Regions from separate parts of the Lysinibacillus sp. FSL M8-0355 genome, predicted to be linked through region 1. Evidence: riboswitches for the same ligand, from Rfam matches in the RefSeq annotation. Region 1 holds a riboswitch; each other region holds the start of a gene.

The links. A riboswitch is a leader RNA that binds a small molecule or an ion and turns the genes downstream of it on or off. The one in region 1 is predicted to bind lysine.
Positions count from the first base shown of each region.
Region 2: it holds a riboswitch for lysine, as region 1 does, so the genes downstream of both, MKY46_RS11300 (transporter substrate-binding domain-containing protein) here and MKY46_RS16560 (aspartate kinase) in region 1, are expected to answer to the same signal.
Region 3: it holds a riboswitch for lysine, as region 1 does, so the genes downstream of both, MKY46_RS01270 (amino acid permease) here and MKY46_RS16560 (aspartate kinase) in region 1, are expected to answer to the same signal.

Region 1 is NZ_JBBPAI010000001.1:3,409,919-3,414,849, forward strand. Features, by position in the region: gene sdhA (succinate dehydrogenase flavoprotein subunit) at 1-1,084, opposite strand, end outside; gene MKY46_RS16550 (succinate dehydrogenase cytochrome b558 subunit) at 1,151-1,759, opposite strand; gene MKY46_RS16555 (YslB family protein) at 2,032-2,466, shown strand; gene MKY46_RS16560 (aspartate kinase) at 2,562-3,788, opposite strand; lysine riboswitch at 3,902-4,080, opposite strand; gene uvrC (excinuclease ABC subunit UvrC) at 4,190-4,931, opposite strand, start outside.
Region 2 is NZ_JBBPAI010000001.1:2,309,345-2,314,275, reverse strand. Features, by position in the region: gene MKY46_RS11320 (toxic anion resistance protein) at 1-634, shown strand, start outside; gene MKY46_RS11315 (DUF6501 family protein) at 682-879, opposite strand; gene MKY46_RS11310 (amino acid ABC transporter ATP-binding protein) at 1,144-1,875, opposite strand; gene MKY46_RS11305 (amino acid ABC transporter permease) at 1,888-2,613, opposite strand; gene MKY46_RS11300 (transporter substrate-binding domain-containing protein) at 2,784-3,641, opposite strand; lysine riboswitch at 3,760-3,946, opposite strand; gene odhB (2-oxoglutarate dehydrogenase complex dihydrolipoyllysine-residue succinyltransferase) at 4,289-4,931, opposite strand, start outside.
Region 3 is NZ_JBBPAI010000001.1:259,039-263,969, forward strand. Features, by position in the region: gene MKY46_RS01260 (hypothetical protein) at 1-120, shown strand, start outside; gene MKY46_RS01265 (CynX/NimT family MFS transporter) at 187-1,395, opposite strand; lysine riboswitch at 1,572-1,748, shown strand; gene MKY46_RS01270 (amino acid permease) at 1,831-3,294, shown strand; gene MKY46_RS01275 (Nramp family divalent metal transporter) at 3,490-4,755, opposite strand.

The DNA of each region.
Region 1 (4,931 bases):
AATCAACCCATAATCCACCCATTGAATAGTGAACTGCTGGGAAAATTTTCATTGGTAATTTACGTGGATCATCCCCTACGAATTTTTCGTAGATTTCGATGATACCACCAAGTTTAACGTCCAATTCATGTGGATCTTTATGAGAAAGATCTAGGTATACCATGTTCTCGCCATTAATACCAAGTTTTTGGTTTACACAGACATCAAAAATTTCACGTGTTGCAATATCACGTGGTACTAAGTTACCATAAGCTGGGTATTTTTCTTCTAAGAAGTACCAAGGTTTACCGTCTTTATAAGTCCAAATACGACCACCTTCACCACGAGCTGATTCTGACATTAGACGGTTTTTGTCATCTCCAGGAATCGCTGTTGGGTGAATTTGAATGAATTCACCATTCGCATATGAAGCACCTTGTTGATAAACGATAGAAGCAGCAGAACCTGTGTTAATAACAGAGTTTGTTGTTTTACCGAAGATAATACCAGGGCCACCAGTCGCCATAATAACAGCGTCTGCACGGAATGATTTAATTTCTTCTGTACGCATATCTTGCGCTACGATACCACGGCAAACGCCGTCATCATCGATGATAACACCAAGGAATTCCCAGTGTTCATATTTATTTACTAAACCAGCTACTTCATGAGAACGAACTTGCTCATCTAGCGCATATAGTAATTGTTGACCAGTTGTTGCACCAGAGAAAGCTGTACGGTGCATTAAAGTACCACCAAAACGACGGAAATCTAAAAGTCCTTCTGGTGTACGGTTGAACATAACACCCATACGGTCCATTAAGTGGATAATGCCAGGTGCTGCGTCACACATACCTTTTACTGGTGGTTGGTTCGCTAAGAAGTCCCCACCATATACTGTATCATCAAAGTGAATCCATGGAGAATCCCCTTCACCTTTTGTATTTACCGCACCATTAATTCCGCCTTGCGCACAAACAGAGTGTGAGCGTTTTACAGGAACTAATGAGAATAAATCAACTTCAGTACCAACTTCAGCTGCTTTAATCGTTGCCATCAGACCGGCAAGACCACCGCCGACAACAATTATTTTGCTTTTCGCCATGATTATTTCTCACTCCTCTTAAAAAATTGCAATGATTGCTGTTACTCTATCGTAGCTTCTATTGAATTATACGAAAGCTAAAATAGCAGCCACACCAACTACACTTAGAATTACGAAAATAATGTTTGTTACGTAAGTAGCAATCTTTTGAGACTGAGGAGATTGTGTAATACCCCAGCTTACTAGGAATGCCCATAAACCGTTAGATAAGTGGAAAGTTGCTGATATAATACCAACAATGTAGAATCCAAGCATGAATGGATTAGCAACGATATTCGCCATCATGTCGTAATCAACGTGTGTGCCAAGTGCTTTTTGAATACGAGTTTGGAAAATATGCCATGCAATGAAAATCACTAGGAATACACCAGTGAAACGTTGTAAAGAGAACATCCAGTTACGGTATGTGCTGAAACGTCCTGTGTTTGGTGTAGCAGTGAATGCAATGTAGACACCATAGAATGCGTGGAACATTAATGGAATATAGATGACAATCCATTCAACTAGGATAAGGAATGGAATCTTTTCCATTACTGCGGTAGCATCGTTGTAACTTTCTGCCCCGCCTGTTGCTGTAAAGTTAATGAACAGGTGCATCGTTAAAAACAGACCTACTGGAATGATACCAAGTAGAGAATGTAAGCGACGCCATAAAAACTCTCGATCTTTCGACAAGACTGTTACCCCCCTTAGTACTTAAAATAGCACAACAAAAGAAGTCATCATTTTGTAAATGATACTTCATTGACTGTGTATTTCATCATGGTACAATATTATGACATGTTTATTGTACTCTCAAGAGCTACGAGCGTCAAGGCAACTCGGAGTTTTTCATAGAGCTTATTAAAGAACTAATCTAGTACATGATGCGTTGTTTTTTCTCGAAAAATCTATCATTACTTTATTACTGTTGAATTTTAAGAAAATTCTAAGAAAGAAGGATAACAATGTTAAACACTCCATCTCCTACAATTTCATCATTTGGTTATGAGCTCATTCGCGATCATATTCTATCTTCTATCCTTGGTAAACATGAGAATGATGTCCTTTATTGGGCAGGTAAAGAGCTTGCTCGCAAGTTCCCATGCAAAAGTCAAGACGAACTTATCGCATTTTTCGCAGATGCCTGCTGGGGTACACTAGAGCTCATGAAGGAATCAAAGGATGGTCGCATTTTCCAATTGACAAATGACCCTGAAATATTGCAAATCAAACAACGAAGCTTTAGACTGGAAGCAGGATTTATAGCAGAGCAAATTCAATTAGCTAAAGGCTACCTTACAGAATGCTATGATGAAAAGCGAGAAAAGCAGCACTATGTCATGTTTACAGTCAAATGGGATGTCAAGGAACGTATTATGAATACCATCCCTACTGAATGATGAAAAGGATTGTCTCCCTATTCAACGGGATGACAATCCTTCTTTTTTCTTCCTTTAATTTCGGACTCTTACATAAAATACTGTTTCTTCTATTATTATATATAAAGTGCTTGCTCTAAATTGAATTCATCATGCAAGACATTTGCTGCACGAATCATATCATCCTGTGGTACAACAACAGACACTTTTATTTCAGACGTACTAACCATTTTTATAGGAATATCTTCACGACGTAATCGATCAAACATGCGAGCAGCCACACCTGGATTAGAGGCCATACCTGAGCCAATGATAGAAACCTTCGCCAACCCTATTTCAAAGTCAGCAAAACTAAAGCCAAGTGACAATTTACTATCTTCTAGAACACGCAATGTTTCCGCAAATTCTTCTTTTAAAATGGAAAAAGACACAGTTGGTTTTAAGCCATCAATGATTGCCTGTACAATAATATCTACATTAATGCGGTTTTCTGCAAGGATTGTAAACATATCTGCCAATGCACCATCGGCATACGCATCATACCCCACTGTTAAACGGATAATATCTGACTCAAAGGCTACACCACGGACGACTAAATTTTTCTCCATTTCCACTTCCTCCTTCAATAAAGTACCTACTGACTCTACTAAGCTAGAGCGTATAATAACGGGCATTTGAAATTTTTTTGCTAACTCCACTGCACGAGGATGAATAACATGTGATCCTAAATTAGATAACTCCAGCATTTCATCATAGGAGATTTCCTGCAGCTTTTGAGCTTTGCTGACATAGCGTGGATCTGCTGTATAAACACCGTCAACATTTGTGTACATATCAGTTCGCTCTGCTTCCAATGCTACCGCGAGTGCTATAGCTGTTGTTTCAGCTCCGCCTTTGCCAAGTGTAGTAATATTTTGTTCCTCATCAATACCCTGTTCTCCAGCAATCACTACAATTTGTCCCTGTACAAGATGTTCTTCAATACGACTGTCATCGATATAGTCGATACGTGCATGACGATACTTACAATCTGTATGTATACCTGCTTGCCATCCAGTTAAGGACACTGCCTCATAGCCCGCTTCCTGTAATGCGATGGCAAATAAAGCGCTGGATAATTGAGAGCCCGTAGACACGACTGCAGCTAATTCTCGTTTGGGCACTTCGTCCGTTAGTTGATGTACCATCGATTGCACATCTTTCGTTGTGTGTCCCATTGCTGCAACGACCACGACTACATCGAAGCCTCTGTCCTTTTCAGCAATCGCCTTCCTTGCTGCCTCTTGGATTTGTTCAGTAGAAGCTAGTGCAGCCCCTCCAAACTTCATCACTATTTTAGCCATTTCTTGCGTTCTCCTTTCCAGTCATATATTTCACCTGCTTCTAGAAAACTAAAAGGCAGCCTCCACATAACGTGAAAGCTGCCTATAACATGTACAATGATCGTAACTTGTGCATGTGTGATAGCTCTCCGAAACTTTTAGAATCGACAATCTTACATTTCTTAAATGTAAAACCAGTACAACAAAGGAAACAACAATGCTATACTTCGGCAAGCTCCCCTTTCACACACGATCTCTGGACTTGTTCATCCTCCATTGTGTTACTCTTGAATCTTGCACCTCTATCATCACCATAAAGTGAATGTATTCAATTGGTTTAACGCTGGCGTCAACATGCTAGCCACACCAGTTCGCTATTCATCACATTGATGAACAATGTTATTTACAACCTTAGCACATGTCTATTCCTTTGACAATGACTCTTGCTGAAAATAGCTATAAATTTGGCTCGCTAAATTAGCAGGTATTCCTGCCTCCTGCAAAGCTAGCTCGCTCGCCTCTCGAATTTTCTTAACTGAACCAAAATGTTTGAGCAACTGCTGCTTGCGTTTTGGCCCCACACCTTCAATATGGTCTAACACCGATTGAATGGCATGCTTCTCATGCTGTTGGCGCAAGAAGGTAATAGCAAAGCGGTGAACTTCGTCCTGAATTCGTTGTAATAAATAAAAGCCATCACTAGTACGCTTTAAGGCAATTACTTCTGGTGGATCACCAAACAATAGCTGCGACGTATTATGCTTATCATCTTTTGCTAAACCTGCAATCGGTATAACAAGTCCAAGCTCATCTTCTAGTACTTCACGGGCGACTTCCATTTGCCCCTTGCCACCATCAATTAAAACCAAATCTGGCAATGGCAAGCCTTCCTTTAAGACACGCGAATATCGCCGACGTATAACCTCTTGCATCGCACCGTAATCATCATGCTTTGCAGCCGTACGCGTTTTGTATTTACGATATTCCTTTTTCGCAGGCTTTCCATCAATGAAGACAACCATAGCCGATACAGCATCCGTGCCATGCATATGACTATTGTCAAATGCCTCAATTCGTAATGGCGTTGAAATACCTATTGCTTCACCAAGTGCCTCACAAGCACCAATTGTCCGTTCTTCCTGCCGTTCAATTAGCTGGAATTTA
Region 2 (4,931 bases), 1.1 Mb from region 1:
ACGTATTGGCGTTCAGCTAGAGCGTGCACAGCTTCAGTTGATCAAGGATGTCGAAAACTTAGAAGCGCTTTATGCTCATAATCGTGGATTTTTTGAGGAGCTGGCTACTGCTATTGCAGCAGGTCAAATGAAAAAACAGCAAGCCATTGAGGTTGAGTTACCCACACAAATAACGAGTGTTCAAGCAACGAAACAACCGCTTGCTATTCAGCAGCTCAATGACTTTGCCGCACAAATTGAAAGGTTGGATCAACGTATTTATGATTTACAAGTATCACAGCAAGTAGCGCTGCAAACGGCTCCTCAAATACGCATGATTCAACAGGCGAATCAAACGTTAGCGGAAAAAATTGAATTTTCGATTGTCACTTTGATTCCTCTTTGGAAAAATCAGCTGGCGATGATGCTTTCTATGCATATGGATCATCACTATGCACAGCTAGAAGAACGATTAGCTCAGGCACATGATCGCTTCTCTAGTCCATCGTTTGAACAACAGGTTTCGAAATTTAAAGAAACGCAGCGAGAACTGCAAACCGCGATTAAAGATGTGTTTGCCCTGCATACAGCAACTGAACAAGAAAAACAACAGCTACAAGATGTGGCAGGTGCCAGAGGCTATCAGCGCGATTAACAAAAAAGGGGTGGCTCAGCATATAATCTGAACCACCCTGTTTTATGTTATTCAAAATAATCTTTATAGTAGCCACCGACATTACCTGTATTATCGATGATAAAAATGAACTCTTCTGTTTCATTTTTTACTTCATATTCTTTCCCTACTGTTAATACATTGGACACTAAGTATTTTGATGCATTTGTATGTTTGCAAGTTATCGTTCGTAGTGTTGGCGCATCTTTCCATTTTAAATGTAACATATTCTCTCTACCTCTCTTTACTAGCCGAAGCTAATGTCTATTGCTTATTTTATAATATTTTTGGGCTTTTGTGGAGAAAAAAGAAAGACTATAGCTATTCTATCCAAAAAAAATGACTATTTGAGGTGTTATGATGAGTTTTGGTGGTGTACCGCAATGGTTTTTTATTATTGCTGTAGCATTTGCAATCTGCTTTGTTCTTTATGCAGAATGGAATTCTAGAAAATAAGTGAGTCCAATAAATCGGACTCACTTTTTCTATGCTTATTTTAATGTCCGCTTTAAAAATTCTTTTGTCCGTTCATGCTGAGGGTTTACTAATACTTGTGATGGCGGGCCTTCCTCGACAATGATGCCTTTATCCATAAAGACGACACGATCTGCCACCTCTTTGGCAAACTCCATCTCATGTGTCACGATTAACATTGTATTCCCCTCAGTGGCTAACTGTCGCATCACCTTTAATACCTCACCGACCATTTCTGGGTCTAATGCCGATGTCGGTTCATCAAATAGCATGACATCTGGATTCATTGACAATGCTCGAGCGATAGCCACACGCTGCTTTTGCCCCCCTGAAAGCTGACGAGGCTTGGCGTTCACATATTGATCCATACCAACGATATTCAAATATTTAAGCGCCGTTTCTTCTGCTTCTTTCTTTGATCGCTTCAATACTTTGATTTGGCCCACTGTGCAATTGTTTAACACATTGTGATTGTTAAATAAATTGAATTGCTGGAATACCATTCCTAGATGTGTACGATATTCTTGAATATTGTGCTTATCATCTAAAATGTCTTCCCCTTTATAAATAATTTGACCACCACTTGGCGTTTCTAATAAATTGATGCAACGAAGTAATGTTGATTTACCAGAACCAGAAGAGCCAATTAAACAAACGACTTCGCCTTTTTCTACTTGGAAATTTACATCTTTTAACACTTGGTTACGTCCAAATGATTTACTTAAATGTTCAATCTTAATCACTGCCATTTGTGCGTCCCCCTATACAGCTTCTTTTTGTTCTTTTTGATAGGCATCAGGTCCATCTAGACGTTTTTCAACATAGAGAAGGATGCGAGATGCGGTAAATGTCATGATAAAATAAAGAATACATGCAACAAAGAATGATTCAAAATAACGGAAGTTGTTACCTGAAATTGATTTTGTTTGGAAGAATAATTCCGTTACCCCAATGACATTTAATACGGCTGTATCTTTAATATTCATAATTAATTGGTTACCTGTCGCCGGCAAGACATTGCGTGCTACTTGTGGTAAAACAACATGCAGCATGATTTGGAAGTGATTCATACCAATTGCCGACGCTGCCTCGTATTGACCATTATCAATCGAGACAATACCACCTCGAACAATTTCTGCCATATAGGCCCCTGTGTTAAGGGAAACGACTAAAATACCTGCTGTAATAAAATGCATATCGATACCAAATGCGATATCTAGTCCGTAGTAGACTACCATAGCCTGTACAATCATTGGTGTACCACGGAAAAATTCAACATAGCATGTCAGGATAAAATTAATAAGCTTTAAGCTATAAAATTTTAAACCTTTTTTACGAACTGGAATCGTATGCATAATTCCAATGAAAAATCCGATGAATGCACCAATAATTGTACTAATAATCGAAATCAGTAACGTATAATACGCACCTCGTAAAAACATTTGCCAGTTGTTTTCAATAATTGAAAGTATCCATTCAAGACTCATGATGTTCCTCCTAACAATGTCATGTTGCTTGCTTATTTCCTTCGTGTCCTAGCTATTTCTACTATTCTATGATTTGTTACGCTAGGACATTATCATTATGTAGAGAGGTTCTCATTTTGATAATGATGAAATGATCATGCACGGACCAGCAACTAGCCCGTGCCTTGTCATTATTGTGCTGCTGGTTGTTGAGAAATCGCTTCTTCCATAATCGCTTGACGATCGTCTTCCGAAATACCTTTTAGGATTTCGTTGATTTTTTCACGGTTTGCATCGTCTTTACGTAAGCCTACAGCAATCGAAGTATTGGAAAGATCCGTATCAAAGCCTTCTTCAAATGCGACATATGTGAACTTATCGTTGGCAGCAGCAGCGGAAATACCTTCTGGACGTTCTGCTACATAGCCATCAATTTTGCCAGCCTCTAAAGCGACACGCATTGCGGGGAAGCTTTCCATTGCTGTTTGTTTTTCTACACCGTTAATTTGATCAATAACGTTGTAGTTCGATGTATTTAATTGTGAAGTAATTTTAGCACCAGAGAAATCTTGAATCGATTTTGCATTTTCATACTTGCTACCTTTCTTAATAACCATAACGAAATCAGAAGTATAGTAGTTTTCTGTAAAATCAATCGTTTTCTTACGCTCTTCAGTTGGTGACATACCCGCGATAATCGCATCAATTTTGTTAGATTGTAGCGCTGGTACTAATCCGTCCCATTCCATTTTGACAATGACTAGCTCTTTGCCTAAGCCTTCAGCAATTTTTTTTGCCATTTGGACATCGTAGCCGCCTGCATACTCTGCATTATCAGCAATTTTCACTGCACCATTAGCATCACCTTGCTGTGTCCAGTTAAATGGTGGATAGCCAGCCTCCATTCCGATTCGGAATTCACCGCCACTTGCTTCCTTGTCAGCACCAGCATCACCTGAACCGCCATCCTTTTTGTCGCTAGTGCCACATGCAGCTAGCACAATTGCTGTCATGATAGAGATCATTACTAACAACCATTTTCTTTTCATAAAAAACTCCCCTTTTCTGTAAAAAAATAAGACAACTGTAATAAAAAAGACCTAAGTATATTGAACTTAGGTCTTACCTTGTATGACAGTTGCCCAAATCCTCACTATAATTTCCATTTTCCGAGATAGCACAACCTAGTAAATCTGGAAATCCATTTACTAGGACAGTCCTGCACTTATTCACTGCAGACCCAGCATAAAAGTACGAGCTCCTTTTATACTTCGGCGATATTTCCTTCTTCATTGCGTCTTCGCTTGCTTGAACTCAACAATGAACTAATAAATACCGCGCCTCTACCTCACTGGTAAATGTTAGTGAGGTTTGTTTATTTAATTGATATTTAGATACTACTATAAAACTAGTACACTCGTCAAGACAGTTTTAACATTTTTCTGACTAATGACAATATTAGGATATTGTTCGTTCTCTATTCATTTTAAATCGTTAAGCTTCTATCGATATTTCTGAAAATTAAAACAAATTTTTATTATAGAGTATGTGCTCTATGTGAGAAAAGTTGTGTTTATGTCTTTTTTGCTCCTCTAAACGATATAACATTAGTACTCTTTCAAACATAGAATCGGTCAAAATCTTTCGTCATGCATAAAAAAACCCTGCTGAACATTGTTCGCAGGGTTGAATCGCATTATGAATTTAATAGTAAATCTTCAGGATTTTCGATTAATTCTTTAACTGTTTTTAAGAATCCTACAGAATCTTTTCCATCGATTATACGGTGATCGTAAGAAAGTGCTACATACATCATTGGACGGATTTGAACTTCACCATTTACTGCAACTGGACGGTTAACAATTGAGTGCATACCTAAAATACCAGCTTGCGTACCGTTCATAATAGGAGTTGACATTAATGAACCGAATACACCACCATTTGTAATTGTGAATGATCCACCAGCCATGTCATTTAAGCCTAATTTTTTATCACGAGCTTTTGTCGCTAAGTTAGCGATATCTTTTTCGATTTCTGCAAAGTTTTTGCTGTTTGCATCGCGTACAACTGGTACAACTAAACCTTCTTCAGTTGATACAGCAATACCGATATCAAAGAAGTTATTTAAATGAATTTCATCACCAGAGATTTGAGCGTTTACGTATGGGTATTTTTTTAGTGCCGCAACAACAGCTTTTGTGAAGAATGACATGAAACCAAGTTTGATGTCATTTGCTTTTACAAACTCTTCTTGTTTACGTTTACGAAGTGCCATGATATTTGTCATGTCAATTTCGTTAAATGTTGTTAACATTGCTGTTGATTGTTTCACTTCTAAT
Region 3 (4,931 bases), 3.2 Mb from region 1:
TTTAGTTATATACTCTTACAAGAGGCTGTTCCTATTTTTGCAGCAGTTATAGCTCACAACAAAGAAACAGCAGACCGTCTTGCTGAACTGCTAACCTTACTACAGCAATTGGACAAATAAAACGTCTATACCTATATAGAAGTAAAGCAGATGGGAAATATGAGCAGTTATCCCATCTGCTTTATTTTAATGGACATATTCGTCTTTAGAAGCTCTCATTGAGCAAAAGAAAAGAATGGTCGCCACAGCTACAAAGAGCCAACCAGCAATATTCCAGCCACCAAATAAATCATGTAAGTAGCCAAAAAGAATAGGGCCAATGGCGGCAAATAAATAACCTAATGATTGTGCAAAGCCTGATAAATCTGCTGCTTCAAATGCCGTGCGTGTACGAAGTGTAAAGAACATCATCGCTAAGGCAAATGAAGAACCTCCTGCTAAACCTAAAAGAATCATCCACAGTACCCCAAGACTTGTCCACTCCATGACAACTCCAGTAAAGCCTATTAAATAGAAGAATGTAAACATCACTACAAGAGGTCTTTGAGAAGCCATTTTACTTGCAATGATAGGCACAGCCAATGCCATTGGTACTTGTGAAAATTGCATGATAGAAAACATCCAACCAGCTTTGTCAGGAGCCAATCCCTGGGCGATGTAGATTTCGGGAATCCAAGCAGCAGTCGTATAAAATAATAAAGACTGTAATCCCATTGCACCTGTGACAGCCCAAGTAACAGGTGACTTCCATAAGGGTGTACTTGTCATTTTAGAGGTAGTGGCTGGCTCAGGTTTATTTGATTTCAATTGAGGTATCCAAATTAAAATCGTTACGACCACGAGTACAAGTGCAATGGACAGCGCTCCTTGCCAGCCAAATGATGAATTGGCTATAGGATAGCTAATACCTGCGCCAAGCCCAGCCGTTAAGTTCATCGACATAGTGAAAAATGCCATTAATAAACCAACATGGTATGGAAATTTTAATTTTAATAATCCTGGAATCAGCACATTTCCAAATGATATGGCTATGCCGATGAGTACAGTACCAAATACAAGTAACCCCGTTGTACCAAGGGAACGTAGAACAATCCCCAAGGCTAATAAAATAGTGGATAAAAATAGTGTTAGCTCAAGCCCTAGTTTGCGTGCTACAACGGGCGCAAATGGTGAGATGGTAGCAAAAGCGAGCAATGGAATCGTTGTTAGAAAGCCTGCAAGTACATTAGAAATACCAAGATCGTCACGGATAAATGATATAATAGGGCCAACAACAGTTAGTGGCATTCTTAATGTAGAGGCTATAAAGATAACTCCGAAGACTAAAAGTAAGGTTGTTCCCCTCCAGCTAATTTTTTTACTCGGAAAACTAGCGGAATGATCATTTGTAGTCAAAATAAATCCCCCTGTTCGTAACCGCTCTAATTGAACTACTATAACACTTTAACAAACTAATAAAAATAGTAGAAGATTCACAAAATACAGAACATTTATTGTTATATTGAAATGTCAAAGGTCTTATGCTAATATAATAAGCATCATAAATTTAATAATTATATGCCTCATGTTTGTATTGAGGTAGAGGTCGCGATATTTATAAGTATGCTAATGGAAATGACAAGCATTGATGAGATTAGCTGAAAGGGAATATTGCCGAAGTGTGAGGGGACTTGAAAACCTCATGCTGGGGCTGTCTCCGAAAGGAACAGAACTGTCACGTTTGTACAACGTGTTGAGCTATCATTTAGGAAAAACTGAGGATTAACTTAGCCATCACAGTGTATATGTGATGGCATTTTTTTGCCTCGTAAATAGGAAGGAAGCTATATCGTGAGTGAAATAAAAGTAAATCAGCTCGGACATAAAGCGCCAAAGCTGAAAAAAGAATTGAAAAGCCGTCATATCACAATGATTTCTTTAGGCGGTACAATTGGTACGGGACTATTTTTAGCCAGTGGTGGTGCCATTGCACAAGCTGGACCTGGTGGTGCATTGCTTGCCTACGCCCTAATCGGTATTATGGTGTACTTTTTAATGACAAGCTTAGGGGAAATGGCTGCCTATATGCCATCATCCGGTTCATTTAGTACGTATGCAACAAAATTTGTAGATCCAGCACTAGGCTTTGCATTAGGCTGGAACTATTGGTATAACTGGGCAATCACTATTGCAGCAGAAATTGCGGCAGTATCCTTAATTATGAAATATTGGTTCCCTGATAGTTCATCAGCCCTTTGGACAGTATTATTTATTGCTGTTGTACTGTCATTTAATTTACTTTCTGTAAAGAGCTATGGAGAAAGTGAATATTGGTTTGCGATGATTAAAGTAGTGACAGTCATTGTTTTTATTATTATCAGTTTATTAATGATTTTTGGTATTTTAGGTGGACAGGCGCCTGTAGGCTTTACTAATTTCTTTATTAGTGATGGACCATTTCACGGTGGCTTCCTAGCTACATTTGGAATTTTCCTAGCAGCCGGATTTTCATTCCAAGGAACAGAGTTACTTGGGATTACAGCAGGTGAAACAGACGATCCAGGAAAAAATATTCCAAAGGCTGTTAAATCCGTATTCTGGCGTATTCTTTTGTTTTATATTTTAGCAATTGGTGCAATCGGAATGTTGATTCCATTTACAGATGAACGCTTATTATCAGAAGATATCGCAGTATCACCGTTTACATTAGTGTTTGACCGCTTAGGTATTGCCTTTGCAGCTTCGTTAATGAATGCCATTATTTTAACGGCTATGCTGTCAGCTGGAAATTCAGGGCTTTATGCATCATCACGTATGCTATGGCAATTAGCAGTGGATGGACATGCGCCTAAGTTCTTCACAAAGCTAAGTCGTCGAGGAATACCAATTTATGCATTGATGGCAACATTAGCTGTAGGTTGCTTAGCTTTTTTAGCGTCTTTCTTTGGTGATGGCGTTGTTTATATTTGGCTGTTAAACGCCTCTGGTATGTCTGGTTTTATTGCATGGCTCGGCATTGCCTTTAGTCATTATCGCTTCCGTCGTGCATTTGAGGCACAGGGCCTAGATCCAAAGCTATTACCTTATAGAGCAAAATTGTACCCGTTTGGACCACTATTTGCCTTTACTGTTTGTATGATTGTGGTCATTGGGCAAAATTACACGGCCTTTACGGGAGACCAAATTGATTGGTATGGGATATTAGTTTCTTATGTTGGAATCCCACTATTTTTACTGTTATGGTTTGGCTACAAAATCAAGCACAAAACAAAAATGCTTTCACTTCAAGAATGTGATTTAAAAGTGGAAGATTAAATAGTAGGGCTGTTCTGTAAACTAATGAATGATTGGTTTATGGGACAGCTTTTTATGTCTTAATCGTCGTTAACTAGCCATTCGAAAGTCGCGATGTCTAATCAAATAAAAAACAGGTACCCATTCTTGAACTGCCCCGTAATAGTTAGAAATCAAACTTTTACGGGGCAGTTCATCTCGAGTAACTGATTTTTATTATCCAAATATTGTTTCCCACAGTAAGTAAATATTCAATGTCACAACGATAACAACAACAAACCAACCTAAAAACGTTGTAATACGGTGATTGACTAAACTGCCCATGATGTTTCGTTTGCTTGTAAACATCACAAGAGGGACAAGAGCAAATGCAATACCGAAAGATAAAACGACCTGACTTAGAACGAGCGCATAGGTTGCATTCACGCCTGAAGCAATAATGACTAGAGGCGGCACCATAGTAATTGCTCTACGTAAATAAAGTGGTATTTTTCTTTGAATGAATCCTTGCATGACTACATCACCTGCTAACGTCCCGACAGAGGAGCTAGCTAGCCCGGCAATAAGTAAACCAAGACCAAATGAAATAGCAGCCATGGGGCCGAGCGCATCTTTTAAGCCATTGTAGGCAACATCTAAATCTTCTACAACCACGCCTTGTGTGTGGAAGACTGCTGCAGCAATGATCAGCATGCTCATATTAATCGCTCCGGCAATAATCATAGCGATGATAATATCGATAAATTCAAAACGGAAAATACGTTTTTTTTCATTTTCATTCCGACCAACAATACGATTTTGCGTTAACGATGAATGTAAGTAAATAGCATGAGGCATGACAGTTGCTCCTAAAATACCTGTTGCTAATAATAGTGAATCTACACCTTCAAACTGTGGCGTGAACATGCCAATCGCTACATCGCCCCATTCTGGCTGTGCTAAAAATGTTTGGAAGGCAAATGCTAAGACAACAATTAACACCATGCCCGAAATACCGGCTTCAAAGGCTCTAAATCCTCTTCTTTGAAGTTCTAAAATAGCAAATGAACCAACTGCCGTAATTAATGCTGCGGGCAGCATAGGGATATTGAAGAGCAAGTAAAGCCCTAATGCTGCACCAATAAATTCAGCAAGATCTGTAGCAATGATGACCAATTCAGCCTGTATCCATAAAAAGATGGATGTTTTTTTAGAAAAATGCTCGCGTGCTACTTCAGGCAAGTTTTTACCTGTCGCAATTCCAAGCTTGGCAGATAAGGATTGAATTAACACGGCCATTAAATTAGAAAAGGCTATAACCCAAAGTAGCAGGTAGCCATATTGAGAGCCTGCTGTAATATTTGTAGCAAAATTACCAGGATCGATATAGGCGACGGCTGCAATAAATGCAGGTCCTAAAAATGGTAAAAAGCGTCGCCAACCTTTTATATCTCCATCTAAAACCGCCTCGGCAGACGATTTTGTGACTCGTTTGTAAACCATATTGTTCCCTCGTTTCAAAAAGTATCATTAACGAAATAAAGTTTCCTATAGGAAAATAAGATATTAGTATTCTAACGCTAGGAATCAAAAAAGTGAAGTGGTTTGCTTTAAGTTTCTATAAGTATGTGCCATTCTCATCATTTTCTAATTAGACTTTCACCACCAGCATCGTTTAC